Regions from separate parts of the Nocardioides daedukensis genome, predicted to be linked through region 1. Evidence: riboswitches for the same ligand, from Rfam matches in the RefSeq annotation. Region 1 holds a riboswitch; the other holds the start of a gene.
What was found. A riboswitch is a leader RNA that binds a small molecule or an ion and turns the genes downstream of it on or off. The one in region 1 is predicted to bind cyclic di-AMP.
Positions count from the first base shown of each region.

Region 2: another riboswitch for cyclic di-AMP. It lies ahead of BJ980_RS06565 (C40 family peptidase); the one in region 1 lies ahead of BJ980_RS04795 (C40 family peptidase).

Region 1 is NZ_JACCAA010000001.1:970,187-985,857, forward strand. It holds gene BJ980_RS04735 (AMP-dependent synthetase/ligase) at 1-365, shown strand, start outside; gene cpaB (Flp pilus assembly protein CpaB) at 670-1,401, shown strand; gene BJ980_RS04745 (CpaE/TadZ family protein) at 1,409-2,626, shown strand; gene BJ980_RS04750 (TadA family conjugal transfer-associated ATPase) at 2,631-4,169, shown strand; gene BJ980_RS04755 (type II secretion system F family protein) at 4,169-6,091, shown strand; gene BJ980_RS04760 (type II secretion system F family protein) at 6,093-7,019, shown strand; gene BJ980_RS04765 (sensor histidine kinase) at 7,016-8,602, shown strand; gene BJ980_RS04770 (response regulator transcription factor) at 8,607-9,263, shown strand; gene BJ980_RS04775 (Flp family type IVb pilin) at 9,422-9,631, shown strand; gene BJ980_RS04780 (Flp family type IVb pilin) at 9,659-9,841, shown strand; gene BJ980_RS04785 (M48 family metallopeptidase) at 9,844-10,770, opposite strand; gene BJ980_RS04790 (hypothetical protein) at 11,065-12,225, opposite strand; gene BJ980_RS04795 (C40 family peptidase) at 12,300-13,322, opposite strand; cyclic di-AMP (ydaO/yuaA leader) riboswitch at 13,336-13,501, opposite strand; gene BJ980_RS04800 (hypothetical protein) at 13,639-13,845, opposite strand; gene BJ980_RS04805 (NYN domain-containing protein) at 13,886-15,184, opposite strand; gene BJ980_RS04810 (hypothetical protein) at 15,190-15,450, opposite strand; gene BJ980_RS04815 (DEDD exonuclease domain-containing protein) at 15,543-15,671, shown strand, end outside.
Region 2 is NZ_JACCAA010000001.1:1,316,447-1,332,117, forward strand. It holds gene BJ980_RS06515 (TetR family transcriptional regulator) at 1-57, shown strand, start outside; gene hppD (4-hydroxyphenylpyruvate dioxygenase) at 65-1,288, opposite strand; gene BJ980_RS06525 (Lrp/AsnC family transcriptional regulator) at 1,370-1,843, shown strand; gene BJ980_RS06530 (IclR family transcriptional regulator) at 1,986-2,621, opposite strand; gene BJ980_RS06535 (DEAD/DEAH box helicase) at 2,676-4,484, opposite strand; gene BJ980_RS06540 (DUF3039 domain-containing protein) at 4,481-4,738, opposite strand; gene BJ980_RS06545 (YqgE/AlgH family protein) at 4,761-5,315, opposite strand; gene BJ980_RS06550 (hypothetical protein) at 5,427-5,960, opposite strand; gene BJ980_RS06555 (TetR/AcrR family transcriptional regulator) at 6,095-6,793, shown strand; gene BJ980_RS06560 (DUF3048 domain-containing protein) at 6,780-7,802, opposite strand; gene BJ980_RS06565 (C40 family peptidase) at 7,899-8,411, opposite strand; cyclic di-AMP (ydaO/yuaA leader) riboswitch at 8,417-8,589, opposite strand; gene BJ980_RS06570 (SDR family NAD(P)-dependent oxidoreductase) at 8,760-9,518, opposite strand; gene BJ980_RS06575 (HIT family protein) at 9,553-9,960, opposite strand; gene BJ980_RS06580 (hypothetical protein) at 9,957-10,214, opposite strand; gene BJ980_RS06585 (M15 family metallopeptidase) at 10,240-11,808, opposite strand; RNA gene ssrA (transfer-messenger RNA) at 11,940-12,310, opposite strand; gene BJ980_RS06595 (amidohydrolase family protein) at 12,390-13,256, opposite strand; gene smpB (SsrA-binding protein SmpB) at 13,253-13,729, opposite strand; gene BJ980_RS19415 (peptidoglycan DD-metalloendopeptidase family protein) at 13,766-15,043, opposite strand; gene ftsX (permease-like cell division protein FtsX) at 15,096-15,671, opposite strand, start outside.

The DNA.
Region 1 (15,671 bases):
TCCTGGAGGACCGACTCCGTGCGCACCCGCTGATCAGCCAGTGTGTCGTGGTCGGCGACGGGCAGCCGTTCATCGGTGCGCTGGTCACGATCGACCCGGAATACTTCCCGCACTGGCTCCAGGAGCACGGCAAGTCGGGCTCGATCGCGGACCTGGTCGACGACCCGCAGCTGCAGGCCGACGTACAAGCCGCGGTCGACGACGCCAACAAGGCGGTCTCCAAGGCGGAGTCGATCCGCAAGTTCACCGTGCTGCCGATCGACTGGACCGAGGAGGACGGGCAGCTGACGCCCTCCTTGAAGCTGAAGCGCAACGTCGTGATGCGCGAGCACCGCGCCGAGGTGAGTGCGCTCTACGACAACTGAGTGATCGTGCTGCAAGGGCCCCGGCGAAGCTTTCGCCGGGGCCCTTGGTATTGCGCCCGTATCGCGTCTGGCGTCATGCCCGGCTGACCCCATTCCCCAATGGCCCGGCGACCGGGTGTACTGATGAGCATCACTGTCCAAATGGACTAGAAGGACTAGTCCATCTGGGCCATATGAGTGAGTCCTATGGGCACGTGTGCGACGGATGGTGCACCTTTGTCTCGCACCGCTCTCCGTGAAGGTGCGCACATCGCGCGCACGCGTCGGATGGGTGTTTTCCCGATCTCAGCTCGAAGAAGGTGTCATGGACCGTCGGAAGATCCTCCTCGTCCTCGCTGCAGTCATCGCGGCACTGGGCACCCTGCTCGTCTTCCTCTACGTGCAGGGCGCCGACGACCGGGCCAAGGAAGACATCGAGGCAGTCGAGGTGCTCAAGGTGATCAAGCCTATCGAGGCCGGCGAGACCTTCGACGACGCCCAGGCGGCCGGGAAGTTCCAGTTCCAGGGTGTGCCGAAGGATCAGGTCCTCGACGGCGCCCAGACCGACCTCACCGCCCTCAGCGGCCTGGTCGCCACCACCCGGATCTTCCAAGGTGAGCAGGTGACCGCCAACCGCTTCGGGGGCACCGTGGAGAACACCTCGCTGGCGATCCCGGACGGGATGATGGCGATCTCGGTCAACCTCACCGATCCGGCTCGCGTGGCTGGCTTCGTGAACCCCGGCTCCGAGGTCGCCATCTTCGTGACCTCCGACAAGCTCCCCTCACCGGCCCTCAGCCGCCTGCTCCTGGCCCGCGTCCAGGTGCTCGGCGTCGGGGCCAGCTCCACGATCACCTCGACCAAGGTGAACGAGGACGGCGAGCAGACGACGGAACAACTGCCCAAGACCTTGCTCACAGTGGCCCTGAACCAGAAGGATGCGGAGAAGGTCCAATTCGCCGTTGCCAACGGTGAGCTCTCATTCGCGCTGTTGACCGACAAGTCCAAGGTCAGCACCAACTCGGGTGGCGCCAACGGCAGCAACCTCTTCAAGTGAGGAACTGATGCCAGTCATCGTCGACAAGGACGCCGAGGCCGTCGATCGGCTCTCCGCCTTGCTCCCCTCAGGCTCGCACTCCGTGGACGGCACCGACACGTTGCACACGTGGCTGGCCCACCACCCGTCGGAGTACGCCGTACTCATCGGCCCCACGGTCGATCTCACCGACGCCACCAACCTCTCCGAGAGCCTGCGCTACACCCGGCCCTCGACCAGCGTCGTGCTCGTGCGCGACGAGGTGGACACCGATGTGCTCTACAAGGCCATGCAGGCCGGCTGTCGCGACGTCGTGCGCTCGAGCGATGCAGTGGGCATCTCCGGTGCCGTCTCGCGGGCCCAACAGCTCTGGTCCGCACTGCACAGCGGTTCGCAGCCCTCGTCCGGCGGCCACCGGGGCCACATCATCACCGTCTTCTCCCCCAAGGGCGGCGTCGGCAAGACCACGACGTCGGTCAACCTGGCCCTGGCCCTCGCGGACAAGGGAGCCCGCAAGGTCTGCCTGATCGACCTCGACCTGGCCTTCGGCGACGTCGCGATCACCATGCAGCTCTTCCCGGCGCACACCATCGAGGAAGCGATCGGCGGAGAGGACGTCATCGACTTCACCATGGTCGAGTCGCTGCTGACCCGCCACGAACAGTCCCTGATGGTGCTGGCGGCGCCGAGCCTCCCCGACGCACGCGATCGGGTGACTGCGACCCTGGTGTCGCGGATGATGCGCACGCTGCGCGAGCAGTTCGACTATGTCGTGGTCGACACCTGCCCGAACTTCGACGAGCAGACGCTGCAGGCGCTCGACGAGACGGACGACTGTGTCGTGGTCGCCACCCTCGATGTGCCGACGTTGAAGAACGTCAAGGTGGCACTGGAGACCCTCGACCTGCTCAACATTGCCCAGGGCAGCCGGCACCTGGTCCTCAACCGGGCCGATGACGCCGTCGGGCTGGACGCCGACAAAGTCGAGCAGATCCTGGGGATGCCGATCACCACGATGATCCCGTCCTCGACCGACATCGCGGCCGCCACGAACGCCGGCAAACCGATCGTGATCAGCAATCCCGGCCACCCGGCCAGCAAGGCCTTCAACGCACTGGCCGAGAAGCTCGCCGCGGGCATTGGTGACAACCTCAACGCCTCCGTCGCGCCGCAGGCCGCCGCTCCCGCCGCAAAGCAGCACACAGAAGCCGAGCGACGCGGTCGCTGGCGCCGGAACAAGAGGTGACCTGATGAGCAGTCTGGGAGATCGCATCGCGAGAGCGAAGGCTGCCGCCGGTGACGAGGTCGCGCCACAGACGGAGGGCACCGACGCGGCAGCAGCCGTCGTGACCGCCACGGGCGCCACCCCGGTTCGCGCCACCGGACGGCACAAGCCCGGTGCGCCCTCCACGGGACCTCTCGAGGACCTGGCGGCAGGCCGGCGTGCGGCCGGCGCCAATGCCCAGGTGGACGCCGCGGTGAGTCGGCGCCTCGCCAACGCGGCCAGTGCCCAGCAGGACCGGCTCGAGGACGTCAAGGGCAATGTGCACGCCGAGCTGCTCAAGCAGCTCGGCCCTCAGCTCTATGACTCCAACCTCGACCAGGCTGACCTCGAGAGCCGGGTCCGCCAAGTGCTCAAGGACGTGCTGAGCGCCCAGGAACGACCGCTGAGCAACGCCGACCGGACCAAGGTGACCCTCGAGATCACCGACGACATCCTCGGCTATGGCCCGATCGAGCCGTTCCTGCGCGATCCGGAGATCACCGAGGTCATGGTCAACGGCCCCGACTCGATCTTCGTCGAGCGGCACGGGCGCATCGAGCACGTGAACGCGCGGTTCACCGACGAGGTGCACCTGCGCCGAACGATCGACAAGATCGTCTCCCGGATCGGTCGTCGCGTGGACGAGTCGAGCCCGTTGGTCGACGCTCGCTTGCCCGACGGCTCACGTGTCAACGCGGTGATCCCGCCACTGGCGATCGACGGCTCGGCGCTGACCATCCGCAAGTTCGCCGCGGACCCGCTCACCGCCGCGGACCTGATCTCGTTCGGCTCGCTGAGCCAGCGCACCGCCGACTTCCTCGACGCCTGTGTCCGCGGACGGTTGAACGTCATCGTCTCCGGCTCCACCGGTGCCGGGAAGACGACAACCCTGAACGTGCTCTCGTCGTTCATCCCGAGCGACGAGCGGATCGTGACGATCGAGGACGCCGCCGAGCTCCAGCTCCACCAGGATCACGTGGTCCGGCTCGAGTCCCGCCCGGCCAACATCGAGGGCAAGGGTGCGGTCGACATCCGCGAGCTGGTCAAGAACAGCCTGCGGATGCGTCCCGACCGCATCATCGTCGGCGAGGTTCGTGACGCGTCCGCACTCGACATGCTCCAGGCGATGAACACCGGCCACGACGGATCGATCTGCACCGTGCACTCCAACGGTCCCCGCGACACCCTGTCGCGCATCGAGACGATGGTGCTGATGGCCGGGATGGACCTGCCGATCAAGGCGATCCGTGAGCAGGTTGCCTCGGCTGTCGACCTGATCGTGCACCAGTCCCGGTTCAAGGACGGATCGCGCCACATCACCCACATCACCGAGGTGGAGCGGATGGAGGGCGACGTGATCACCCTGCAGGACATCTTCGTCTATGACCACTCGGCCGGCTTCGACGAGCACGGCAAGTCACGCGGACACCTGCGCTCGACCGGCCTGCGGCCGAAGTTCCTCGAGAAGATGGCCCACGCCAACGTCACCGTCGACCCGGTCCTGTTCGCCCTGGACGGCCTGTGATGCAGCTGCGCTTCCTGCATCGTGCGGGCGGGCTGGCAGCCGTCGCCCTCGCGAGCGTGCTGATCGTCTCCTCCCCCGCCACTGCGGCGGAGGAGGACCTCACGATCATGCACGTCCAGCCGGAGGGCGAGTCCGTGCAGGTGCTGGTCTCCGTACCGGAGCAGACCGAGAGCCCCGCCGACGTGAGCGTGACGATCGACGGTGAGGCCACCGAGGCGACGGTCGAGTCGGCAGGTGACAGCACCGACATCCGGCGCACCACGATCCTCGCGATCGACACCAGCATCAGCATGGCCGACGGCCGGATCGAGGCTGCGCAGCGGGCCGCGTCGACGTTCTTGAAGTCCGTGCCGACCGACGTACGGGTGGGCATCGTCACCTTCAACGGCACGATCACCACCGCACTCGCGCCGAGCACGGACCGCAAGGCAGCCCAGAGAGTGGTCGACGGGCTCGAGCTCGGCCAGGACACCCATCTGCACAGCGCCCTGATCGCCTCGGCGAAGCTTGCCGGCAGCTCGGGTGCGCGCAACATCGTGTTGCTCTCCGACGGCAAGGACAACAGCCAGACCAAGTCAGCCGCCGCGATCAAGGCCGTCAAGCGCGCCGGTGTCCGCGTCGACGTCGTGGCCTTGGAGCTCGACGAGGCCGATCTCGCCCCTCTGCGCGATCTGGCCGAGGCCGGGGGTGGCACTGTCATCACCGCCGATCCGGAGTCGCTGACCGCGGCCTTCGACGCCGAGGCAGCGTCCCTCTCGCGGCAGCTGCTGGTCACCGCACCGATCCCGGACTCCGTGCGGGCCACCGAGGCAACCATCGAGGTCACCGCGGGATCCCAGACCACGAACACGTACGTCAAGATCCGCGACAAGGCGGTCGCTGCCCCGGCGGCCCCGGTCGCTTCCGCCGACTCCGACTCGAGTTCCAACTTCGAGGTGAGCGAGACGCTGATGTACGCCGGTCTCGGCGCCATCGGGCTGGGCCTCCTGGTCGTGCTCGGCTCACTGATGTGGTCGCTCGGCAAGCCCAAGGCCGGCCCCTCGGTCCAGGAACGGATCGCCGCCTATGGCGCCGGTCCCGGGGCCGCCGCAGCCACCTCCGGTGGCGGGGATCCGGTGCTGACCCTCGACAACGCCAAGTCCGCTGCCGCCCAGATGCTGAACCGCAACAAGGGTGTCGAGGCCAGCATCAGTGCCCGGCTGGTTGCCGCCGGCTCTGCCCTGAAGCCCGCCGAGTGGATCCTGATCCACGGCGGCATCACGATCGGAGCGGGCCTGGTCGGCGCGCTGCTCGGCCAGGGCGACGTCGTGTTCATTCTCCTCTTCCTGTTCGCCGGTGCGGTGATCCCGTGGCTGTGGTTGGGTCGGATGCGCAAGAAGCGGATCAGCGCGTTCAACGGACAGCTCGCGGACACACTCACCCTGATCTCGGGTTCACTCTCGGCCGGCATGTCCTTGCAGCAGTCGATCGACACCGTGGTCCAGGAGGGTCGCGAGCCGATCGCCGGCGAGTTCAAGCAGGCGCTCGTCCAGAGCAGGCTCGGCGTCCCGCTGGTGGACGCACTCGAGGATGTCGCCGTGCGCACCGAGAGCAAGGACTTCGCCTGGGTGGTGATGGCCATCCGGATCCAGCGCCAGGTCGGAGGCAACCTGACCGAGCTGTTGTCGACGGTTGCCGCAACGTTGCGGGAGCGGGACTACCTGCGTCGCCAGGTGCAGACCCTCTCGGCCGAAGGCCGCTTGTCGGGGTGGATCCTCGGTGGGCTGCCGGTGGCGATGTTCGTCTACATGCTCCTGGTGCGGCGTGAATACGTCTCCCGGCTCTGGACCGAGGCGATGGGTCTTGTCATGCTCGGTGGCGCGGTCGTCCTGTTGGCCTTCGGCGCCTTCGTGATCAGCCGGCTCGTGAAGGTGGAGGTCTGACATGGTTCTCGTGCTCGGCACAGTCCTGATCTTTGCCGCCCTCTTCATCGTCTTCGCTGCCGTGGGCGGCCTCAGCCCCGAACGGCAGGGAGTCGCCCGCTCGCTCGAGGTGCTCGAGGCAATGACCTCCAGTCCGGAGGCGCTCACCAAGGAGAGCGACAAGTCGTTCTCCGAACGGGTCCTCGACCCTCTGCTGGCACGCACCCAAAAACTCGGGCGGCGGATCACCGGCGCTGACCAGGCCGAGCGCATCCGAGGGCAACTGGATCGGGCGGGCAACCCGAGGGGCTGGACCGTCGACCGGGTCTCCTCGGCGAAGATCCTGGGCACCTTGGGTGGGCTCGCCGCGGCGGCCTACTTCGTACTGATCCTCACCCCGGCATGGCCGATCACCGCCTTGCTGGTGCTCGCCTTCGTGGTGCTGGGCTTCTTCGCGCCGAACATCTATCTCTACAACACCGCTTCGAAGCGGAACGAGCAGATCCTCAAGGACCTGCCCGATGCACTCGATCTGCTCACCATCTCGGTCGAGGCCGGGCTCGGGTTCGACGCAGCTCTGCAGCAAGTTGCCCGCAACACCGGCGGTCCTCTGGCCGGCGAGTTGACCCGCGTGCTGCAGGAGATGCAGATCGGTCGCAGCCGCAGTGAGGCCCTGCGCGGCCTCGGCGAGCGGACCACGGTGCAGGACCTGAGGTCCTTCGTCGGTGCGATGGTCCAGGCCGACGCGGTCGGCATCCCGATCGCCCAGGTCCTTCGAGTCCAGTCCAAGGAGATGCGGACCCGGCGGCGGCAGCGGGCGGAGGAGAAGGCGGCCCAGGTGCCGGTCAAGATCATGATCCCGGTGATCCTCTTCATCCTGCCGTGCCTGATGATCGTCGTCATGGGACCGGGGATCTTGAGCATGATCGAGGCCTTCTCCGACACATGACCGAGGTCGACGAACGATCCCGCTATGCCTCCGTCACGGCGGGGGCACGAGTCTTCGCACTGATCGTCCTGGCTGCGCCCGTCGCCTTCACCGGTGACTACGGACCGATCCTCAACGTGATTCTGGTTGCGGCCGTCTGGATGATCGCGATCTTCGTCGAGGGGTTGCACCGGATCCCGGTGCTTCCGGCCCTCGTCCTCGAGGCCGGTCTGGTCACGTTCCTCGCCGCCTGGACTCTCGCCGACTCGCGCGTGCTGCTCCCGGCCATCGGTCTCCCGCTCTTCATCGGCGGACTCGTCCGGGGCAGTCGCGGAATGCTGGAGGTGGCCGTCGCCGAGCTCGTGGTTCTCACCGTGACCATCGTCCCGAACAACGCGATCGAGCGCACTGCGGACCTGGTCTGGACGGTCTTCACCTGGCTGATGGTTGGTCTGGGCTTCGGTGCGATCGGCGCCATCGTGCACAACCTGCGCGCCGAAACACCCAGCACTGCCGGCTCCTATCGCGACGCCCGTGCCCTGATCGCCCAACTCATCAACCTGTCGGGCGAGCTCGTCGACGGACTCGACCCGGTCGGGATCAGTCGAAACGTCCTGGGGCTGACCCGCGCAGAGCTGCCTCTCACCGCGGCCGTGGTCTACACCCCGTCGATCTTCGGCCCCACTCCGCTGGTCGAGGGCGACGTGGCGACGGCCGGCATCCAGCTGCGAGATGCTCTCATCGAGCAGGTCTTCGCTGCAGCGGAGCCCCTCATCGTCGAGGACCAGCTCGCGTTCCCGTTGCTGACCGAGGCCGGCGTGGTGGCCGTCGTCGCCGGCGTCATCGAGCCGCAGACTCGGGGCGAGTCGTCGGCGCTGCTCGCCAAGGCCAAAGCCTTGACCCGGAGCTTCACCCCGGAAGCCGTGCAACTCGACACCGCGCTGCTCTTCACGACCGTGCGCGACGAAGCGACCACCGAGGAACGGCACCGGCTGGCCAGGGACCTCCACGACGGAGTGGCCCAGGACCTGGCCGCGCTGGGTTATCTCATCGATGGACTCGAGGAGACCTCGACGACGACCGAACAGGCCGAGCAGGTCGAGGAGCTTCGCAGCGAGCTCTCCAAGGTGGTCGCCGAGCTGCGTCGCTCCATCTTCAGTCTGCGCAACGACGCGAACGCCGGCAACACGCTCGGGCAGTCCATCGAGGCACTCGCCGGTCACATCCAGAGCCGGTCCGGTATCCCGGTCGTGGTCGAGCTCGATGAAGGTGAGTCCCGCCTGCGTGGCGGGGTGGAGCAGGAGCTGCTCCGGATCGCCCAGGAGGCGATGAACAACGCGGTCAAGCATGCCCGCGCCTCCAAGATCGTGGTCAGCTGCACGGTCCACCCACCGCACGCGGAGATCAGGGTCCAGGACAACGGCCGAGGACTGCAGGTGGGCCGGGACGACTCCCACGGTCTGCGCATCATGAAGGAGCGAGCCCGACGGATCGGGGCCCGGCTGGACCTGCACAACTCCACGGAGCATGCCGGCGTCGAACTCGTTGTTGCGCTCGGTGCCACCCGAAATGCTGGGCAAGTGCCGGGGAACCAGACAGGATGAGCCCATGGCCGACACACCGACCCTCCCGCCCGTCCCCGTTGTCCTGGTCGACGACCATGAACTGATCCGTACCGGTCTGGCGCGGGCCTTCGAGCGCGACCCCGGGATGACCGTCGTGGGACAGGCCGGCGGTGTGGCGCAAGCTCTGTCGGTGATCCGCGAGACGAAACCGGTCGTCGTGGTGACCGATCTCCAGCTCCCCGACGGCAATGGTCTGGACATCGTTCGTTCCATCCGCAAGAACGACCCTGCGATGGGCCTGGTGGTGCTGACCATGCACTCGGGTGACGATCAGATCTTCGGGGCCATGGAGGCCGGTGCCTCTGCGTTCGTCGGCAAGGACGCGCCCAGCAAGGAGGTCCTCAGCGCCGCCCGGCACGCGGCCGTCTCACCGCGCACGTTCCTGTGTTCGAACCTGGCCGGGGCGATGATGCGCCGCTCCCGCGACGACCGCCCCCGCCTCTCCGAGCGCGAGCAGGAAGTGCTCTCGCTCCTGGCGGAGGGACTGGGCACCGGCGCGATCGCCCGCCAGCTCTACATGAGCGAGTCCACGGCCAAGACGCACATCGCGAAGATCTACCAGAAGCTCGGCGCGACCAACCGCGCCCAGGCACTGGTCACCGCGATGCGGATGAACCTGCTCTCCTCGGTCACCCCCTGATCGGGCCACCGGCCCAGTAGTCCGAATTGACTATGCCCTTGCGGCTGATATCCCGATGTGACCTGCACCGCTCCTGAGCGAGGATGCTGGTATTCGAGTCGAGGGGGGCTCGGGGACTATCACCGAACATGTGGGTTCGCTCAAACAAGGGGATTGAAATGATCGAGTTCTACTGCAAGTTCATGGCCTTCATGACTGCCGAGCGCGACGAAGAGGGTGCTACCGCCGTCGAATACGGGCTGCTGGTCGCGCTCATCGCAGCCGTGATCATCGGCGTGGTCGTCACGCTCGGTACGGAGATCAGCTCGGCGTTCACCTCCATCACGGACAAGCTGCCCGGCGGCACGACCACCACGACCGGCAGCTGAGCATCTTCGCAAGTCAGGACTGCGGCCATGGAATTCATCATCCGTGGCCGCAGTCGGCATTTAGAGCAAGGCGAACTCGTGAACGACGAATCCGGCGCCACCGCCGTTGAATACGCCCTTCTTCTGGCCCTGGTGGCAGCTGTGATCTTTGGCGCTCTGCAACTCTTCGGCGGCGCTGTGGCCGGACTGTTCACGCTTCCGGACTGGTGAAACTAGCCGGCGATCGTGACGCGCTCCAACACGGTCGGATGGCTCCCGAACCAGAACTGCGACCATGCCGGCGGCGTCGGATCACAGACGGCTCGCAGGCAGAGGTCTCGTTGCAGGTCCACCATCGCCTCCGGTGACGACACCCGGAGCGCATCCAGGTCGGCCCTGAGCTCGACGTGACGACTGATCGTGTTCTGCACGGGGCTGGCCAACAAGGTGGCCACCGTCATCAGCCCGAGCACCAGGGCGACTGACCTAGGATCATCCAGGCCCCCGACCCCGGACCTGCGCCGCACCCGAGCACTCGAGGCGATCAGCCCGAGCAGGCCGACACCGATCAACGTTGCGAATGCACCGAGCCCGGTGCCGACCAGGACGTCGTCGTGCTTGGCGTGCGCCAGCTCGTGGGCGACCACCGAGAGGACCTGGTCCTCGGGCTGCGACTCGATGAGGTTGTCATAGACCACGACCCTGCGCGTGTCCCCGAAGCCGGAGACATAGGCGTTCAGCGTCGTCGTACGCCGTGATGCGTCGGCAATCAGCACGTCGTCGACCGCCACGCCCTGATCGTCGGCCAGTGCCAGGATCTGCGAACGAGTGTCACCGTCCGGCATCGATGAGAAGTCATTGAAGAGCGGCTCGACCAGCACCGGATAGACATAGGACCCAGCGAGCACGAGGCCGGCGCAGGCTCCGCCTGCGATCGCCGGCCACCAGGTTCGCCAGCGTCGCGCACATCCGACCAGGACCAGCAGCGCGATCGAGGTGACCGCGAGCCCCAGTAGATAGTTCTTGGCCAGATCGATACTCCAGTCGGCCAGGGTCTGCTCGGTCAGCCCGTAGTCCACCCGCCGCTGACGAAGTGCCAACGAGAAGGGCAACGTCGCGACCTGACCGATCAGCAGGATGACCGCGCTGAGGCCGATCACCTGGAGCGGCCACTTCGACGTGCGCCCCCCCGAGAAGCCGGGCGCCGCGCGAGGTGAACCCGAGCCAGCAGGAGATCACCACCGAGACCAGCAGGGCCGACCAGCTCAGGATCCGGGTCCATCTCGCGTAGGCCTCTCCCCTGCTGACCTGCTCCGCGGTGAAGACATCACTCGCCCTGGCGGGCTCCGGCCATCCGCCGGAGGCTGGGTTCCACGGCACGAGGGCCAGAGCGAGCGCGCCGAACCCGACGGCTCCGCACAGCACCATGGCCAAGCAGACCTTGCGGTGCAACGTCATCTCGCCAAGTCCTCCAGCTCGGTGCGCCACAGATCGACGAGCTCGCGCTCGCTCAGTTCGAAGTGATCCTTCAGCGCGTCCGCGAGCGACGTGCCGGCCGAGACATCGTCATAGAGGGCAACGAGGGCGTCCTCCGACCCGGTCTTCGCGAGCACCCGACACACCAACCAGGCGGACTCGTACGCAGCTCCGAGGTGTGTGGTCCGCGTGTCGAACTCGTTCCTCCCGGGCAGGGCCTTGGGCGCACCATCGGCGCGCACCTTCTTGATGATCTGTCCTGCCGACGTGGCGACCGGGACGTCCACGTCCCGCAACGCCACATAATCGGCAAAGCCCTCGAGCAACCAGAGCGGGACCCCCGAGGTCACGGCTGCCCCCGTCGCCACGTGGGCAGCCTCGTGGCTCATCACCACCTGCGCTCCCTGCGGCTTGAGCCCCGCCCACATCTGGGGGTTCACGAAGACGTGCACCGGGGCGCTCGGCGACAGCGAGCCGTCAACGGTGGTGGTGACCGCGGCGATGTTGGCGTAGTCACCCGGCGACGCGTCCAGCATCGCGTCGAGTCGCGCGGCCGAGTCGGGGACCTCCACCACGAGCTTCTGCTCGGCCTCGGGGAGCATCCGCCCAGAGACGGCCACGGCTTCTCGTGCCTCGCTCGCATATCGGCCCACGGAATCGGCAGCCACCAGCACCAAGGCGTCCTCGGTTCGCTCGACCGCGAGGTCAGTGAGCAGCCAGAGCGGCGTACGCCGTTCTCCCCCGCCGAAGGCGACCACCCGGGCGGTCTCGTCGTCGGCGTCGAAGACGACGGTGATCTCGGCGTGGGCCGGAGCCGGGTCGAAGCCGTCGAAGCGCCACGTCGCATCGACGGCGGCGGCCCACCGTCCCTCGGGAAGCGACGCGGACAGCCCTCGGTCCTCGTCGACATAGCGCAACGTGAAGTCCGTGACCTCGAGATCAGCGGCGTTGTCCGCCAGGCGACTGGCAACGTCAGGACTGCTGACCCCCTCCAGCGCGTCTCGATCGTCGCTCTCGACCGCCTCGACGAGATCGGACAGCGCGGCTGCTGCCAGGTCCTGGCGCGCGCTGGGCGAATGCAGAACGGGAGCCTTGCCGGACTCGTCACCGGACAGCACCACGACCAGCGTGACCGCCACGACGGCGGCAAGCAGAAGACCGACCGCCCACCAGAGTGGACGGCCGGTCTTCTTTGCGATTGTGTTCAGCTTGATCAGCCGGGTCGGACGGCGCCGCTGATCGGCATCGAGGACACCGGAGCGTAGGCAACGCCGGTGCGCGGGTTGGCCGCGTGCACGATCTGACCGTTTCCGATGTAGATCCCGACGTGGCTGACCGGGCTGTAGTAGAAGACCAGGTCTCCGGGCTGGAGCTGGCTGATGGAGACCGGGGTGCCGGAGCCCATCTGTGCCTGCGAGGAGTGCGGGAGGCTCACGCCTGCCTGGGCCCAAGCCATCATGGTCAGGCCGGAGCAGTCGAACGAGCTGGGGCCGGTGCCGCCGTGGACATAGCCCTTGCCGACCTGTGCGATGGCGTAGTTGATCGCATCCGACGCGCGACCAGAGGCCTTCACGGTGGCGGGAACGCGCGCGCTGGTGCGCGACGTGGAGGTGTTGCTGCTGGTGCCCTCGTTCTCGCTTGCCGCGACCTCAGCCCGCTCAGCGGCGGTCAGCTTGGACAGGAGCTGCTCGGCCTTCTCGAGCTTGGAGTCGGCGGAGGCCTTCTCCTTGGCAAGAGCCTTCTTGGTCGAGGCGAGTTCCTCGGCACGCTCCTGCGTGGCCTCGCGACGGATCTCCAGCGCCCGCACCTCGCGGGTGTAGCTGTCGAGCTTCTGCGACTGCACGTCGTTGTAGGCCGACAGCGTCGTCAGGTCCTCGAGGAACGCGTCGGGATCCTGGGAGAGGACCAGCTTGCCGGTGGTGGAGATGCTCTGGCCCTCATATTGAGCGGCGATGGAGTCGGAAACGGCTCCGGTGAGACCTTCCACCTTCTTCTGCTGCGCCTTCTCGTCCGCCTTCAGGGCGTCGAGGTCGGCCTTCAGGTCATCGAGCTTCAGCTTGGCGTCGTTGTGACGCTCAGAGGCGACCTCGGCCTGATGGTAGAGCTTGTCGACGTTCTTGCGGACGGTTTCAACGTCCGGATCCGCGCTGCTGGGAGCGGCGGGCATCAGGCTGATGGCAATGATGGCCGTGGTGCTGGCCAGCGCCGCAACGGCGCGCTTCCGTCCGTGGTGCATTGAGCGGACGTACTCCCTCTTTGTCCAACGCCTACCAGGTGAGCTGTCGGGTTCGGGCCCAAAGTAGCCCTACACGCGCTCCACGGGATTTCCGCCTCGCACGCGATTCACCCCAGGGGTGTGTGGTTCCCCGGCTTCGCAACCGAAAGACTTCCCCGCCCACGGCTGCAAACTCGGCGCGGCGCCCGAGCCGGTCCGGTATGACCAACTGGTACGGGCACCAAGGGCTCAGGTTAGTCGCGGCGGCACCCACCGGCAAACCCTTGCGGCCCATGTCGTGGACAACGTCGAGAAAGTTCACGTGGCGTAGGTCACATCAGGCGGACTCGACCTCCGGGCCGGCGAGCGGAGTCACCATCCGCAGGGGTGGGACCAGGCCGGACTCGGCGAGCACGTCCAGCGCACGGCACTCGTCATCATCGAACGCGAGCTCGGGCGGCGGCCCCAGCAGGACGGTCACGACGCAGTCGTGGCAGGCCAGGCCGCGCACTTCACAGGTGTCACAGTCAATTCGCAGGGTCATGGCACGGACTGTGACAGAAGGGACTGACAATGCCCTCCGATCACCGGGCGAGCAGGCCGATCAGGGCCGCTGACCACATTGCCCGCGCGCCGGCACGACGTACGTCGCTGACGATCTCCTGGTCGGTGCTCACCACCACCACGACCCGCCCCTGGGGCTCGGCGTCGACCAGATCTCGGATCACGTCATCGGCGATCACGCCCTCGGGACTGAACAGGACCTTCACCCCCCGGGGAGCGTTGGCGATCCCGCGAGTCGTCTGCGAGGCGGCGTCGAAGACCACAGTCGTCTCTGCGCCGGTACGGGCCACGAGCGGACCGAGCCCGTTGAGCAGCCTGATCCGCTGCGCCTCCAGGGTGGAGTCGGGCCACGCGGTCTTGCTCACGTTGTAACCGTCGATGATCAGCCGAGCGCGTGGCATCGACAGCATCTGCTCCAGGAGGGCCGGACTGGCCGGCCCCATCGCGTTTGTTCCCGAGGGGTCGCGGGTGCCGGCTCGGGCGATGTCCGCCTCCACCCGATCACTGGGGGCGCCGCTGAGCGTCGGGAGCGCCAGTTCTCGGCGCAGGCCCTGGCCCGCGTCGAGCAGCGTGTCCAGCAGGAGCCGAGCTCGCAGGGTCGCCTCGTCGCGATCGCTCCGTGTCTCACGGCGTACAGCAGCCAGCGCGGACTGCGCCTCCTCGAGCTGGGTCCGCAGGCGTCGAGCCTCGGCCTCTGCCGTGGTTCGGGCCGCCTCGGCCTTTGCCCGGTGGGCTGCCGCGTCAGTCACCGTCTGCTCAGCCTCGGTCGAGGCCGACCGGACCGATGCACGCGCCTCCCCCAACTTACGGCGCAGCGCCGCGTTCTCGGCCTTCAGCTCCTCGACCGCCGCCTTGTGCGCTGCCTTCGCCTCGCGTGCCGTCCGGTCCGCCTGGGCAAGGCGGGTCTCGAGTCGCGCTACCTTCTCGTTCTCCACCGGCCCGACCACGGTCTCGAGACGCGCCACCACGGCGTCATACTCGGCAACCCACCCCTCGGGACGGTTCAGCCAGAGCAGCACGGCCAGGTCCACGGGATCGGCGGCCTGGGGCACGACGCCGGAGCCGACCGCCTCGGTCAGCGCCGGCATCTCGAGACCGACCTGCTTGGCCACATGGACGCGGAACTCGTCGTCGGTCTCGAGCGCGGAGGCGATCAGAGAGCCACCAAGCTTGGCGCGGCGTGCCGGCGCGAACGTCGCCACCTTGCGCACCGATGCCGGCAGATCGGCGATCTGTGGCAACGCCTGTGAGGCCAGGTTGAGTAGGCGCGACCGCACTGCCTCGGGCATCGGCCCGGGAGTCGGCACGCCGTCGGTCATCTCGCTCAGTCCTTGGCCGGGTCCTCGGCCACCGCTGCGTCGTTGCGGTCGATCAGCTCGATCGCGTCGTCGCGTCCACACCAGCGGCAGGTGACCGTCTCGACGCTCTCGGCCTTGACGTCGGTGGACTCGATGACCGGCTCACCGGAGAGGTCGAAGTGCCAGTACTCATCGGTCTTGCGGGTCCGCGTGACATCGAAGCGCGTCAGGTTTCCGCATCCACCGCACCGCCAACGGTTGGTGGTGTTCGGGATCTGAGCGGTCACGGGGACTCCTTCGAGGTTGATGAATGGATCATCCCCAGCCTATGGGGCGCGGCTGAACCGGTTTGTCGGTGCCCACGTCTAGCGTCTGGAACATGAGCAGCGCGGTCCAACCCAGATCGATCCAGAGTGGGCCTCCCCAGTGGGAGGCGCAACGCAGTTTCGACGAGCTCGGGCGGCCGCTGCGCGACATCACCTTTTGCGTCGTCGACCTCGAGACCACC
Region 2 (15,671 bases), 350 kb from region 1:
GACCAGCTCGTGGACCTGGTCGGCGAGCTGATCGAGACGTTGAGCCGGCGCACCTGAGCCGGTCTCAGAGGTTTCCGCGGAGCTCCTGCTCGCGCTCGATCGCCTCGAAGAGGGCCTTGAAGTTGCCCTTGCCGAAGCCGAGCGAGCCGTGCCGCTCGATGAACTCGTAGAAGACCGTCGGCCGGTCCCCCATCGGCTTGGTGAAGATCTGTAGCAGGTAACCGTCCTCGTCACGGTCCACCAGGATCTTGCGCTTCTTCAGCTCCTCGATCGGCACCCGGACCTCGCCGATCCGCTCGCGCAGCTCGGGGTCGTCGTAGTAGGAGTCCGGGGTGTCGAGGAACTGGATGCCGCTGCTGCGCAGGATGTCGACGGTGCGCAGGATGTCGTTGGTGGCCAGCGCGATGTGCTGGCAGCCGGCGCCGTCGTAGAACTCGAGATATTCATCGATCTGCGACTTCTTCTGCGCGATCGCGGGCTCGTTGAGCGGGAACTTCACCCGGTGGTTGCCCGACGCCACGACCTTCGACATCAGCGCGGAGTAGTCGGTGGCGATGTCGTCGCCGATGAACTCGGCCATGTTCGTGAAGCCGAGCACCTTGTTGTAGAACTCGACCCACTCGTCCATTCGGCCCAGCTCGACGTTGCCGACACAGTGGTCGACCGCCTGGAAGAGTCGCTTGGGATGCCCCTCGCCTCGGGTCACCGTGGTGCGCGCCTCCACGAAGCCGGGCAGGTAGGGACCGTCGTACCTGCTGCGATCGACAAGGGTGTGCAGCGTCTCGCCATAGGTGGCGATGGAGGCGCGGCGTACGGTGCCGTGCTCGTCACTGATGTCGTGGGGCTCGTCGACGATCGTCGCGCCCATCGCGCGGGCGTGCTCGATGCACTTGTCCACGTCGGGCACCTCGAGCGCGAGATCCACCACGCCGTCGCCGTGCTTGCGGTGGTGATCGAGCACCGCGCTGTCCGGGCGGATCCCGCCGACGAAGACGAATCGCGCCGAGCCCGACCGCAGCACGTAGGCCTTGGAGTCCGCGTGGCCGTTCTCCGGGCCGCGGTAGGCCTCGAGCTCCATCCCCATCGCGAGTTGGTAGAAGTTGGCGGTCTGGGTGGCATTGCCGACCACGAAGCAGATCGCGTCCATGCCGATGACCGGGAACGGGTCGGTGCTGGCGTCGTACTCCACCAGGCCCACGAGCTGCTTGAGCTGGTCGAGCGAGAGCCCGGCCTGCTCTTCCTCGTGCGTCAGCGCGGTCAGGGTGGAGTGCGTCGAGGTCGTCGTCATGACCTCAGGGTGTCGAGGTTCTGGCAAGGTGTGCAACAGTACGTCGAAACATTGCGCAATCTGTCCAGCGAAGGAGTGCTCATGGACGCACTTGATGCCACATTGCTCGACTTGTTCGCCCAGAAGCCGCGGATCGGCGTGCTCGAGGCGTCGAGACGGCTGGGCGTGGCCCGTGGGACCGTGCAGGCCAGGCTCGACAAGCTCGAGGCCGGCGGCGTCGTCACGGGATGGGGGCCGGATCTGGACCCGGAGGCGTTGGGCTATCCGGTGACCGCGTTCCTGACCCTCGAGATCCGCCAGGACACCACCACCGGCGGTGGGCACGACACCGTCGCAGCCAAGCTGGAGACGATCCCCGAAGTGCTCGAGGCCTACACGATCACCGGAGCCGGTGACATGTGGGTGCGGGTGGTGGCACGGTCCAATGCCGACCTGCAGCGGGTCATCGACCGGGTGCTGGGTGACCCCGCGATCGTTCGCTCGACGACCGTGATCGGTCTGGCCCGACAGGTGCCCTACCGGGTGCTGCCGCTGACCCACGTCACCAAGGATTGACCGCTCGGTCCTCAACAACTGCAGGTTCGCGGCGCAACAACTGCAGGTTCGTCGCGCAAGAAGTGCAGGCTCGCGGCACAACAACTGCCAGTTCGTCGAGCAAGAACTGCCGGTTGGACGCGCAACAACTGCAGGTTCGGCGCTAGGCGAGGCGCTTGGCGACCTCGGTGGCCGCAGCCGCGACCATCGGGCCGACCTTCTCGACGTCCAGCTTGCCCAGGGTGACGATGCCGACCGAGGCCTCGAGGCCCTCGACCCCGCGTACCGGGGCGGCCAGGCCCCTCGCGCCGGCCTGGAGCTCGCCGGCGGTGACGGCGAAGTGGGCGGAGGCCGTGTCGCGCAGCATCAGGATCGCCTTGCCGGCGGCACCCTGGGCCAGCGGGTGCCGGGCACCCACCCGGTAGGAGACGTGGAAGTCGGTCCAGGAGGGCTCGACCACGGCCAGGGCCAGCGCCTCATCCCCGTCGGCAACGGTCAGGTGCGCGGTGCATCCGGCCGCCTCGGCGAGCGAGCGCAGGACCGGGACCGCCATCTCGCGCAGCACCGGCTGCACTGCGGAGGCAAGGTGCAGGACACCGAGGCCGACGTGCAGGCGGGCATGCGAGTCACGACGTACCAACGCGTGCTGCTCCAGGGTCGCGACCAGGCGATAGACGACCGTCCGGTTCACCGCGAGACGTGTCGCGAGCTCGGTGATCGTCAGGCCTGACTGGGCTTCGGCGAGCACGCGGAGCACCTGCAGGCCACGGTCGAGCGTCTGCGAGGTCTCCGTTGCCATGCGCCGAGCCTAGTGGGGCACGAGTGCCCGGAGCGCGCGAGACACAGCGGTGTCTCAGGAACTCTGCCGGATCGCCCAGTCCCGGACCAGGTCGATCCGCTTCTGCAACAACGCCGCCGTGGCGACGGCCGCGGCCGGCCCCCCGGTCTCCTTGCGCAGTGCCGCGTGGGTGACGCCGTGCGGCTGGCCGGTGCGGTGGAACCAGGCGGCAACGAGGCCGTTGAGCTCCCTGCGCAGCATCGCCAGCTGTTCGTGCGTGGAGACCTCGGCAACCGTGTCGCCCCGGGAGGTGGTCGCGGAGGCCTTCTGCTTGGCCGCCCGTTCGCTCTGCCGGGTGCGCAGCAGGTCGCGCACCTGGTCGGGCTCGAGCAGGCCTGGGATGCCGAGGAAGTCCATCTCCTCCTCCGAGCCCACGTGCACCTCGCCGGCGTGGCCGAACTCGCCACCGTCGTAGAGCACGCGGTCGAAGGTGGCCTGGGAGCCGAGCGCCTCCCACGGGCCCATCGCCTCGTCACCGGATGCGGACTCGGTGGCGTTGGCCTGGTTCATCAGGTCTTCCTCGGCCGAGTGCATGTCCGCGTCGTCCTTGATCACCTTGCCGAGGACGTGGTCGCGCTCGACCTCCATCTCCGAGGCATGCCCGAGCAGGTTGGGCACCGACGGGAGGAAGACCGAGGCGGTCTCCCCTCGCTTGCGGGCGCGCACGAAGCGACCGATCGCCTGGGCGAAGAACAACGGGGTCGAGGTGGTGGTGGCATAGACGCCCACTGCCAGGCGCGGTACGTCGACGCCCTCGGAGACCATCCGCACCGCGACCATCCAGCGGTCCGGGGAGTCGGTGAACTTGGCGATCTTCTTCGACGCCGCCTTCTCGTCGGAGAGCACCACCGTGGGCGCCTCGCCACTGATCGCCCTGAGCGTCTTGGCATATGCGCGTGCGGAGTCCTGGTCGGAGGCGATCACCAGCCCACCCGCGTCGGGGACGTGTCGGCGTACCTCGGAGAGCCGGCGGTCCGCGGCCTCCAGCACCGAGGGCATCCAGGAACCGTTCGGGTCGAGGGCTGTGCGCAGCGCCTGGGCGGTCTGGTCCTTGGTCAACGGCTCGCCGAGACGTGCCGCGATCTCGTCACCCGCGCGGGTCCGCCACTGCATCTCGCCGGAGTAGGCCATGAACAGCACCGGCCGGACGACGTGGTCGGCGAGCGCCTGGCCATAGCCATAGGTGTAGTCGGCGACCGAGACCTTCACCCCCGGACCCTGCGTCGGGTCGGGGACGTAGGTCACGAACGGAATCGGGTTGGCGTCCGAGCGGAACGGGGTCCCGGTCAGCGCCAGGCGCCGGTGGGCCGGCTCGAAGGCCTCGCGGACACCGTCGCCCCAGGACAGGGCGTCACCGGCGTGGTGCACCTCGTCGAGGATGACCAGGGTCTTGAACCGCTCGGTACGGATCCGGTGGGCCAGCGGGTTCACTGCCACGCCGGCATAGGTGAGCGCGACGCCGACGAAGTCCTTCGAGGTCTTGCCCTGGCCGGCGGAGTAGTTCGGGTCGATCGGGATCCCGGCCCGCGCTGCCGCTTCCGCCCACTGGGTCTTGAGGTGCTCGGTGGGCGCGACGATGGTGATCCGGTCGATCAGTCGACGACCCAGCAGCTCGGAGGCCACGGTGAGCGCGAAGGTGGTCTTGCCTGCCCCGGGCGTAGCGACGGCGAGGAAGTCCCGCGGGGAGGCGGTGAAATATTTCTCCAGGGCGGCCGTCTGCCAGGCACGCAGCGACTGGGCTGTTCCCCATGCTGCCCGCTCCGGATAGGCCGGAGTGAGTGGTGCTGTGGTCGGGACGACGGGCTGGTTGGGCCCTGGGGTCACTCGGAATCCCCGCCGTGCGGCAGGCTCTCCCAGATTTCCTTGCACTCGGGGCAGACCGGGAACTTCTCCGGGGCGCGACTGGGCACCCAGGTCTTGCCACACAGGGCGGTCACGGGCGTGCCCATGACCATCGCCTCCATGACCTTGTCCTTGGGCGCGTAGTGCGAGAACCGCTCGTGGTCGCCCTCGTCGGTCGGGACCGTCTGACGGTCCTCGAGAACGTCTGTCTGGCTGAATCCGATGGGGGTGCTCACGGGTTCGAGTGTATGCCAACCATCAATTCAGCATGGGGTCGACGGGACGTGTTGACGCCCACGCCAGGTCGCCGGGCTGGCGACGCAGCACGTCACGGCGCAGCGTGGTCGCGTCCTCGCGGAAGATGTCGCCGGCCTCGGCGGGCACGACGTACCAGCTGCCCTCCTCGATCTCGGCCTCGAGTTGCTCGGCACCCCAGCCGGCATAGCCGGCGAAGATCCGCATCGAGGAGATCCCGCCCTCGAGCAGCTCGGTCGGCGAGTCGAGGTCGACCAGGCCGATGTCGGCGAAGCAGCGCTGGAACCCGACCGGCTCGTCGCCGGGATCGCGGAGCCTGGCCACGGCCAGGGCGCCGTCGGTGGCGACCGGACCGCCCTTGTGCAGCACCTCGGGGGCGTCGACCAGGTCGCGCCAGGACTCGAGCACGTCGGCGACCAGGACCGGCGTGGGCTGGTTGAGCACGACGCCCAGTGCGCCGTTGTCGTCGGCATCGATGAGCAGGATGACGGCGTCGGCGAAGTTGGGGTCGAGCAGCTCGGGGCTGGACACCAACAGGGTTCCGGGTCGGGGCTCCATGCACCCAGCATGTCAGGAGACGACGAACCCGGCCCGACGCGGGGAGGAGGGAGGGAGGCGGAGGGAGGTCCGCGGTGCGTCGAGCCGGGTTCGTCAGTCAGGGAGCCGCACTCAGGCGGCGGCCATCGCCGCCCGGAGCCGGTCGAGCAGGCGAACGTTGTCGCGGGGGGCAGGAGGCTCGGGCAGGACGTGACCGGCACGGGCTGCAGCCTCGATCTCGGCGCCGATCCGGGCACCGTGCTCGTCGGCATCCATGGAGGAGACCCGACCGGCCACGACGGCCAGCGTCTGGCGTTGCTTTGCCACGGCGGTGCGCATCGCACGGGCCATCTGGTCGTCCACCGGGTGGGCGGCGTAGTGGTCGAGGACCTCGCGGACGCCGGGGATCTCGTCGGCGGCAGCGCGCCAGGCGTGGATCGCCGCGGTCTCCAGGTCGAGCGGCTGGTCGGCCAGCTCGCGCTCGATCTTGCCCTGGAGGCGGGTGTGCCAGCGCAGCTGCAGCGCACCGAGCAGGTCGAGCTCGTCGCGGAAGGTCTCGCGGACACCGCTCAGAGCCATCGGGAGCTGGCCGTCACGGCGCCGGGCGACTTCGTCGAGGACGCGTCGAAGAACGTCCCCGCGGGAGTGGAAGGCTTCCCACGTCATGGTCTGGCTCCTTCTCGTCAGTCGTTCCGTACCCTCGGTACGTACTAAGAGTATGTAGCGAACCGACGGTAGGCAAACCGCCCACGCCGTGACCTCAACCACAGGGAAATGAGAATCGGTTCTAGACTGAGGTAATGAGCAAGTCCGCGGCGAAGCGCCTGATTCCCCCTCTGCCGACCCTTCCGGACCTGCCCGGAGCCTCGCGACGGGCGCAATACTCCGCGTCCACCAAGCGGGCCCTCGTCGAGGCCGCCGCGGATCTGTTCACCGAGAACGGTTATGCCTCGACCTCGCTGGACGCCATCGTCTCCGCCGCCCAGGTCACCAAGGGCGCGCTCTATCACCACTACAGCGGCAAGCAGGCGCTCTTCGAGGCGGTCTTCGAGCAGGTCGAGGGATCGGCCGCCCAGGCCATCGCCCGCGCCGTCAAGGGCGTCCAGGACCCCTGGGAGAAGTCGCTCGAGGGCCTGCGCGCCTTCCTCGACGTGGTGCAGGACCCGACCTATCGACGCGTCGTGATCCAGGAGGGGCCCGCAGTCCTGGGCTATGAGCGGTTCCGCGAGCGCGAGGAGCGCTCGTCGTTCGCGATCGTCCTCGACATCGTCAACAACGTCCTCTCCGCCGGCCCGTGGGAGCTGGAGGAGCCGATGATCGAGGTCTTCAGCCGGATCTTCTTCGGCGCGCTGAGCAGCGCCGGGGACAGCGTGGCGATGTCAGAGAAGCCGGAGGAGACCGGCGCCCGCGTCGAGGCCGCGATCGCGTTCATGCTCCAGGGCATGCGCTCCCTGGTCGATCAGGGAGTGGAGCTGGAGGACCCCGTCACCGGAAGGTGACGCCGGCGTTCTGGTCGGTCGGGACGAGCTCGATCCAGGTCCGTCCGGCCGGCACCTTGAGCGCGCCGCCCTGGCTCGTCTTGAGTCGGAGCTGCCCGTCGAGGCCGCTCTTGTGCCAGGTCACCTGGATCGCCTTGCCCTTGTGGAACAGCACGCCTTGGCCGCTGCCCTCGAACTTGGTCTCCGGCACCGGGTTGCCTGCGGGGTCGCGATAGCCGGCGTCGCCGACCGTGGCCCTGATGACCAGAACGTTGTCGGCCTTGAACTCGTCGCCCTGCGCGGCGAAGGTGCCGTCGAGGCCGTAGCGGCCCGAGGCGTAGGTCCAGCGGGAGGTGTGGCCACCGGAGAACCGGGCCTCGATCGACTTGGCGGGCTTGCCGGTCGGCAGGTCTGTCGAGTCGCCCCACTCGAGGTAGTCATCGGGTCGCTCGCCGGAGCCCTTGGCGCCGCTCGCGAGCGAGGTGAGGTCGGCGAACACGTTGTAGGGAGCCCTGCGTCCACGGTTGCGGTAGACGCCCTTGGCGCCCTCCTCGTGCCAGGTCACCTTCGAGTCGCGCAGACGGCCGTAGGTCCGGGTTGCGGCACCACTGGTCACGAGCTCACCCGCAACCGGCTTCACGATGCCGATGTCGGAGGCGCGCATGGACCGGACCGGACCGACCTCCTTGGGCAGCTTGGAGTAGTAGAAGACGGCCAGTCGGGTGCTGCCGCCCTCGACCAGCTCCTCCACCACGAGATCGGCGGTCTTGAGCCCTACCTGCGGGCTGCTGCTCGGAGTGTTGTCGATCTTCACCACGTAGACCGGGTGCTCCTCGATCGCCGATCCGCCGTCCTTGACCGGGAGACCGGTCAGCGGCCAGACCGCGGCCAGCGCCGCCTGCGAGGCCAGGTCCTTGACGGCCGCCTTCTCCTCGGGCGCGGACGAGCCGTCCTCGTCTCCCCCACCGCACGCGGCGAGGAGGAGAGCTGCGGCTGCAGTCACGGCAACGGTCAGGCGGGCACGACGCACGAAGGAACTCCGATCAACAGGCATTGGACCGACCCATTGTGAAAGGCGCGCCTCCCGATTCACGGGAGGCGCGCCTTTGCGATGCTGTGTGCTGGGTCAGCTGGCCCGCAGGGTGCCGGGGAACCAGGAGCTGGTCCAGACCTTCTCGCGCTTGACGTCCTGGCCGCTGCGCGGGGAGTGCAGGACGACGACCTTGCCGTCGACCTTCCCGGTGTAGATGCCGACGTGGTAGACGTCGCCACCGTTGTGGAAGAAGACCAGGTCGCCCGGACGCATCCAGCGCTTGCTGATCTTGCGGGCGTACTTCGCCTGCTGGTCCGAAGTGCGCGGCACGTTGAAGCCGGCCTTCTTGAAGGAGTACTGCACGAGGCCGGAGCAGTCGAAAGAGCTCGGGCCGTTGCCGCCGGCGCGGTAGGGGTCGCCGACCTGCTTGCGGGCGATCCGGTAGCCGTCGGCGATCTTCCGCTTGACGACCTTCTTGGTGTACGCCGAGGCGGCGTCCGCCTCGGGCGGAGCAACGAACTGGGTCGTCACGACGAGGCCGGAGACGAGGAGGGGCAGTACGAGCAGGATGCGGGCGTGCTTGAGCATGCGAGAAATCGCAGGCATGGCGGTGTTCCTTTCCCACGCCTGTGAGGTGAGCTGTCGGGTTGGAGCTGGAAAGTGCTCTGCCACCAGATGGTGACTTCACCCCGAGCGCTGCGAGCTGGGCTCGCTTGCGCGTGGAACCTGTGGGTCCCCCACTCCTGCCCCTCGATCTGATTGAGGTCAATGGCGCATTGTCGGACGGGGCAGGACTCGGCGTTGTCCGAAATGCGTTGTTGAGTTGTGCGGCCCAGACCGTAGGCAGGTGTGCTGGCAGATTTCCAGTCGACGAACGCCAGAACCGGGCGTGATCGGCCCGATCACGCCCGGTTCCAGGCTCAGCCTGTGGCGAACGACACGCCACAGGTCAGGTCAGCCGAGCTTCGCCCCGCCGTCCACATAGAGCGTCTGGCCGGTGATGTAGGAGGCCTCGTCGGAGCACAGGAACGCCGCTGCGGCGGCGATGTCGGCCGGATATCCGACGCGGCGCACCGGGTTGGCCTCGGCGTTCAGGGCGCGGAACTCGTCGACGTCCATCTTCAGGCGAGCAGCCGTGGCGTCGGTCATCTCCGTGGCGATGAAGCCCGGTGCGATCGCGTTGGCGTTGATGCCGAACGGGCCGAGCTCGATGCCCAGGGTCCGGGTGAACCCCTGGACGCCCATCTTGGCGGCCGAGTAGTTCGCCTGGCCCCGGTTGCCCAGGGCGGAGACGCTGGAGAGGTTGAGGATCTTGCCGTACTTCTGCTCGACGAAGTGCTTCTGGGCGGCCTTGGTCATCAGGAATGCGCCCTTGAGGTGCACGCCCATGACCAGGTCCCAGTCGTCCTCGGTCATCTTGAAGAGCAGGTTGTCGCGGGTGATGCCGGCGTTGTTCACCAGGATGTGGATGCCGCCGAGCTCACTGACCACCCGCTCGATGGCGGCCTCGGCTGAGTCGGCGTTGCTCACGTCGGCGCCGATGCCGATGGCGCGGGACGCCCCGACCTTGCCGGCGGCCTCGGCCGCGGCGCTCTCGTCGAGGTCCACGATCGCGATCGCGGCGCCCTCTTCGGCGAAGCGCTGCGCGGTCCCGAATCCGATTCCGCGTGCGGCACCGGTGATGACGGCAACTCGCCCGTCGAAGCGACCCATCTGGTTCTCCTAGGTTCGAGGTTCAGTGACGGATTCAGCCTAGTGCCGCGCGCAGGCGGGCGGCGTACTCCCCCGGCTCTCCGTCGGCATATTTCGTGCGCGGCCAGAAGAACCCACGCAGGCCGTCGCCCTTCGTGCGGGGTACGACGTGCAGGTGCAGGTGCGGCACCGACTGCGAGACGGTGTTGTTGATCGCCACGAAGCTGCCCTGGGCGCCCAGTGCCTCGACGACCGCGGTGGCCAGGCGTTGCCCCGCGGCCAGGAACGGGTCGCGCAGCGTTGCGGGCAGGTCCGGCAGGGTGACCACGTGCTCGCGCGGCACCAGCAGCACGTGACCCTTGAACACCGGGCGCCGGTCGAGGAAGGCGATCAGGTCCTCGGTCTCGAGCACCACGTCTGCCTCGGCCTCACCGTTGGCGATGGCACAGAAGACGCAGGTCATGCGCGGGACCGTCGCCCGACACCGCCCTCGAGCAGGCCGAGCACGACCAGCGCGACCACGACCGCGGCGACGAAGCTGACCACGTTGAGGTCACCCCAGTCGTCGCCGCGCAGCGCATTCGTCGCCACCCCACCGACAAGGGCTCCGACCACGGCTGCGGGGACGGTGAGGTAGACCTGCGGGTCACGCAGACCCCCGGCCAGGGTGCGGGCAACGACGCCGAGGACGAGCCCGGCCACGAGGAAGGCAATCATGCGCGAAATCTAGCCTGCGTGTGCCTCATCGTGCGTCGAAGTGGTGCAGGTCGCCGGCGCCGTAGGTCCAACGCAGACCGTTGTAGTTCATCACGCGCACCACGATGTGGCTCGAGTTGCGCCACGCCACCTTGGAGTGGGAACGGTAGGGCCACCAGGAGTTGGGCGTGTAGCCGGTGGCCGAGCGGTAGGGGTTCTCCCACGGGTTCACGTCGATCGACCCGCCGTAGGAGTGCGGCGAACGCACCCCGGGCTTGTTCACCACCGTGCGGCAGTTGAAGCCAGAGGTGTTGTCGGCGGCCATCGACTTGTAGTCATCGGCACCGTTCAGCCGGGAGTTGTAGCCGAACCGGTCTACGCGATACATGCTGCGGATCGGCAGCCTGCGGGCATACATCGACGAGAACGCCTTGCCCACCTTGCGGGCCGCGTCCTCGTGGACCACGATCTCGCCGCGGCGGCGATAGCCGTCGAAGGCCCAGTAGTTGACCTGAACGAGCCGCAGCGACCACCGTCCGACCGGACACCCGCTGCGCCAGCTGATGCCGGTCATGTTGTTCCAGACCGAGCGCGGGATGGTGCGGATGACCAGGTCGGCACCGGTCTTGGTGGCCCGCGGCTGCGCAGGGAGCTTGGTCGGCTTCGGCGCCGAGGACGGCAGCTTCACCGGCGTCATCCGGGGGCGGTTGTCGATCCACCGCGACGCACTCGTGTCCGACTTGACCCAGCTGACCCCGACCCCGCGGGCCCGCCAGCTGCTGTCGATGCGGATCTTGGTGACCCACTGCGCAGCGCCCTTGGAGTTGGTGCGCACCGACTTCATCCGCTTCCAGGTCGAGCCAGAGCGGCGGTCGAACTGGACCAGCCCGTTGGTGACCGGGTCGCCGGCGGAGGTCCGCCAAGTGACCTTCAGCGTCGAGGAGTGCTCGTCATAGACATAGGTGGGCATCGAGAACGAGATCGAGCTCGCCCAGGCGGTGAGCTTCGCGGTGACCTCGTCCGAGGAGGAGGCCGTGTGGGTGTCGGTGCCGGCGAAGTTGGCCACGAAGGTGTTCACCGAGCTGGCGCGGTATTGGGTGGCGGTCGTGGTGGCCGTGCCATCGGCGGCGGTCGTGACCGCGGCGACAGGCGTGGTGCCGTCGCCGGCACGGCGTACGACGTCGATGGTCGCGCCGGGGACCGGGGAGCCGTTCGCGTCGGTCAGGGTGACCGTCAGTGTCGTCTCCTCCCAGGCTCGGGCCGCGGTGGCGGTCATGGCCAGGGTGGTCGAGAGCTGGTCCGCGCTCGGGGCGGTCGGGGACTTCTGCTCCGGGGTGGAGGGCTCGTCCTCGGACGGCGTCGGCTCGGGCGTGGGATCGGTGGAGGGGTCGGTGCTCTCGGAGGGCTCGGTGGTGTCGCTCGGCTCCGGCGTCTCGCTCGGCTCAGCGGTGTCGCTCGGATCGGTCGTATCCGACGGTTCAGCCTGGGTGGGGCTCGGCTCGTCGGCGTGGGCGCTGATCGGCGCGGCGAACAGGCCGAGCACGACGACGAGGGCCACCAGGATCGGTGGGAGGGCTGAGGGGACGGATGCGGGGCTGCGGGTTCCGAGACGCATGCGCTTCATTGTGCCTCACGACACACCCCTGCGTCAGATCAGTGAGGTGTGGGGCAGCACGAACAGCCGCTCCGGGTGACCGGGGCGGCTGTTCGTCTCAAGAGGGCTGTCCGCCGTGGCGGACCTGTGGTTGGTGGAGCTGGCGGGAATCGAACCCGCGTCCTCGAGCGTCGAACCAGGTCTTCTCCGGGTGCAGTCAGTGATGTCGCTTTTCTCGGCCCCGGCGCTCGCACAGACACGTCGCCGACAGGCTCAGCCAGGAAAAAGTCCCGATCAATCCTCCTGACAGGAATTGATCAGCAAGCCTTCTGAATGAGGCCAGGGTCCGGGACGAAGGCGGATGCCCGGTCTGACCCTTCGATCACTGCTCAGGCAGCGAGAGCGAAGTCGTTGCGCTTAGAGTCGGCAACTATAGTTTTCCAGCGATCGTTTACGAGATGACGCTGGCTTCTCGACCCGCTTCCCCTGGAACTAACGTCCCAAGTCGAAACCGATCAGCCCCTCTTGAATTGTCAACGTCTCAACCCTACGCCACGGCTCATTCATTCCCCAACGGGATTGTCCTGCGTCACGTATGACCGTCACTGGTCACTGCGACCGAAGAGCTCGGCGCCGTTGTGCCAGAGCACCCGGGCCAGCCACTCGTCGCCGAGACCGAGCTGTTCGATCGCCTCGATCTGGTGGGCGTAGTCATAGGGGATGTTCGGGAAGTCCGAACCCAGCAGCACCTTGTCGGCGAGGTCGACCAAGCGTGGTTCCAGCTCGACCGGGAACGGCCCGCCCATCTCGGCGAAGAAGTCGGTGAACGCCATCGTGGTGTCCAGGCGAACGTTGGGATAGCGCTCGGCCATCGCGATGAACTCGGCATACTCGGGAGCACCGAGGTGGGCCATCACCAGGGCCAGGCGCGGGTGCCGCTCGAGCAGGGTCTCCACGGGTCCCGGGCCGGTGAACTCGGTCGGCACCGGGCCCGAACCGGCGTGCAGCACGATCGGGGTCCCGGCCTCGGCCAGCACGCCCCAGGCGTCGTCGAGCAGTGGGTCGGTGACCCAGAACGCGCCCACCTGGACGTGCACCTTGAAGAGCTCGACGCCGGCCTCGATCCGACGGCGTACGTAGTCGGCGGCACCCGGCTCGGGGAAGAACGTGCCGCAGCGCAGGGCGGCGGGGAATCGCTGCGCGAAGCCCACCGACCACTCGTTGAGGAACTCGGCCATCCCCGGGCGGTGGGCATAGGTGAGCTGGGAGAAGTGGCGTACGCCGAACCCCGTCAGCGTCTCGACGAGCTCCTCGTCGGTGCCGCGATAGCGCAACGGCCAGGGCCGACCGATCAGCGGGCCCGCGGTCTCGAACACGGCACGCACCTTGGTGCCCATCGGCTCGGGATAGAAGTGAGTGTGCAGGTCGAAGAGGCCGGGGATGCCCAGCCGGTCGAGGGTGTCGATCACCGCATGCCCTTGAGCCTGCGCCCGACCTCGATCTCCTTCTCACGGTTCGCGGTGCGCTCGGCGATGGTGTGCCGCTTGTCCCACGACTTCTTGCCCTTGGCCAGGGCGATCTCGACCTTGGCGCGGCCGTCCTTGAAATAGAGCGACAGCGGGACCAGGGTCAGGCCCTTCTCGCTGACCTTGCGCTCGATCTTGTCGATCTCGACGCGGTTGAGCAGCAGCTTGCGCTTGCGGCGCGACATGTGGTTGGTCCACGTGCCCTGGGTGTATTCGGGGATGTGCACGTTGAGCAACCACACCTCGCCGTTGTCGACCTCGGCGAAGCCGTCGACCAGCGACGCCCGGCCGGCGCGCAACGACTTCACCTCGGTGCCGACCAGGACCATGCCGGCCTCATAGGTCGTCTCGATGTGGTAGTCGTGCCGCGCCTTCTTGTTCTGCGCGACGATCTTGGTTCCCTGCTCACGTGGCATACCGATGATTGTCTCAGGTGCGGCAACCGGTTTGGGTCACAGCCAGTTCATCGGGTTGGTGGGGGCGCCATCGACCATCACCGTGAAGTGCAGGTGGCAGCCGGTCGACCACCCGGTGGTGCCGACATAGCCGATCAGCTGACCGCGGGTGACGCGACTGCCGACCGAGACGGTGTAGCGGGTCGCGTGGTTGTAGATCGTGGCCAAGCCATGGCCGCGCTGGTAACCGTTGTCGACGATCAACCGGTTTCCCCAGGCTGACTGGAAGTACTTCTCCACCACTACGCCGTTGGCCGCGGCATAGAGCGGCTGCCCGCAACCTGCGCCGAAGTCGACTCCGTCGTGCAGCGAGGTGTAGCCATAGATCGGGTGCACCCGGTAGCCGTAGGGCGAGGTCACCCGGCCGTTGACCGGATAGCTGAGATAGCCGCCTGAGGAGCGCGGAGCCTTGGCGGCCCGGCTGGCGAGGGCCTTGCGCCGGGCCTCGGCGGCGCGCTTGCGCAGCATCCCCTGGATGCGTGCGTCCTCGCGCTCGACCGTGGCCAGCACTGCCTTGTCGCGGTCGCGCACCTTCTGCGCCGCTGCCGCGACCGTCGAACGGTCGGAGACCAGCGAGGCGACTGCCGCCTCTTCCTTGGCAGCCTTCGCCTCGAGGCGACGCATCAGCTTGAGGTTGTCGGCGGCGGCCTTCCGCTTCGCGGCGACCTTCTCCTTCTTCTCCTCGACCTTGGTCTCCTTGACCCCGAGCAGGATCTTGGCGGCCTCGAGCTCGGTGAGGACGGCGTTCTCCTTGTCCAGGATCGCGTCGGTGGCAGCCAGGCTGCGGGTCAGGTCGCCGGGGTTCTGGGAGCTGAGCACCGCGGTGACGCTGGCGAGGCGGGGGTCGCCCTTCTCGTAGGTCGCGGCGACTCGGTCGGCGACCTTCTCGGCCTTCCACTCGACGCGGCGCTCACCCTTCTTGAGCTCCTCGCGTGCGGACTTCAGGTCGGCCTTGGCCTGGTCGAGGGCGGCCTGGGCGGCGACGTCGCGCGCCTTGGAGGCGGACAACTCGCCGCGGGTCTCCCCCAGCTTGGCCTGCGCGGTGTCCAGCTTCTTCTGGGCCCGGCGCAGGTTGATGGTCGCCTGCCGCAGCTCCGTGCTCGACTCGTCGAGGTCGTGGTGCGCCTGCGTCTTCTGCTTCTTGACCTCGCGCTGCTTGTCCTTGAGGTCGTCGGCTTGCGCGAGCGGGGCGAGCATCAGACCGATGATGACCAACGCGGCACTGAGCAGTGCCACGAGGCCTCGCCGGTCATCGCTGGGGAAGTAGCGAGACACAGTTGGAGCCTTTGTTCGGGGAAGTGAACGACTCGACGTTAGACGACGCGGGTCAGACTTTGAGGTATTTGCGCGTCAACAGGAGAGTCGGAATCAGGGTGAGCAGTGGACCGATGACCGCAACCCACACCACCGCGTGCGCATAGTCACCCCAGCCGACCCATGGCAGGAAGGTGATCTGGGGCTCCACGCCGTCCTTGATCCCGAGCTGCATGAAGACGGCCAGCGCACCGGCTGCCATCGCCACACCAGCGAACGCCGTGACCAGTGCCTCGAGGAGGAACGGCAGCGAGATGTAGAGGCTGGAGGCGCCCACGAGTCGCATGATGCCGATCTCGCGTCGACGCGCGAAGGCGGCCAGGCGGATCGTGTTCGCGACCAGGAGCAGCGCGGCGAAGATCAGGAAGCCGGCGACACCGATCGCGCCCTTCTCGAGGACGTCGATGGCCTTGAAGATCGGACGGACCTCGTCGCGCAGGTCGCGCACGTAGTAGACGCCGTCGAGTCCTTGGACGGCGCTGATCACGCTCTCCGCGTCGTCCTGGCCCTTGAGGTCGATCCAGATCGACTCGCGCAGGTCGTCGGGTCCGAAGCCGGAGGGCAGCGTGGCCTTCTGGTCCTTGGAGAA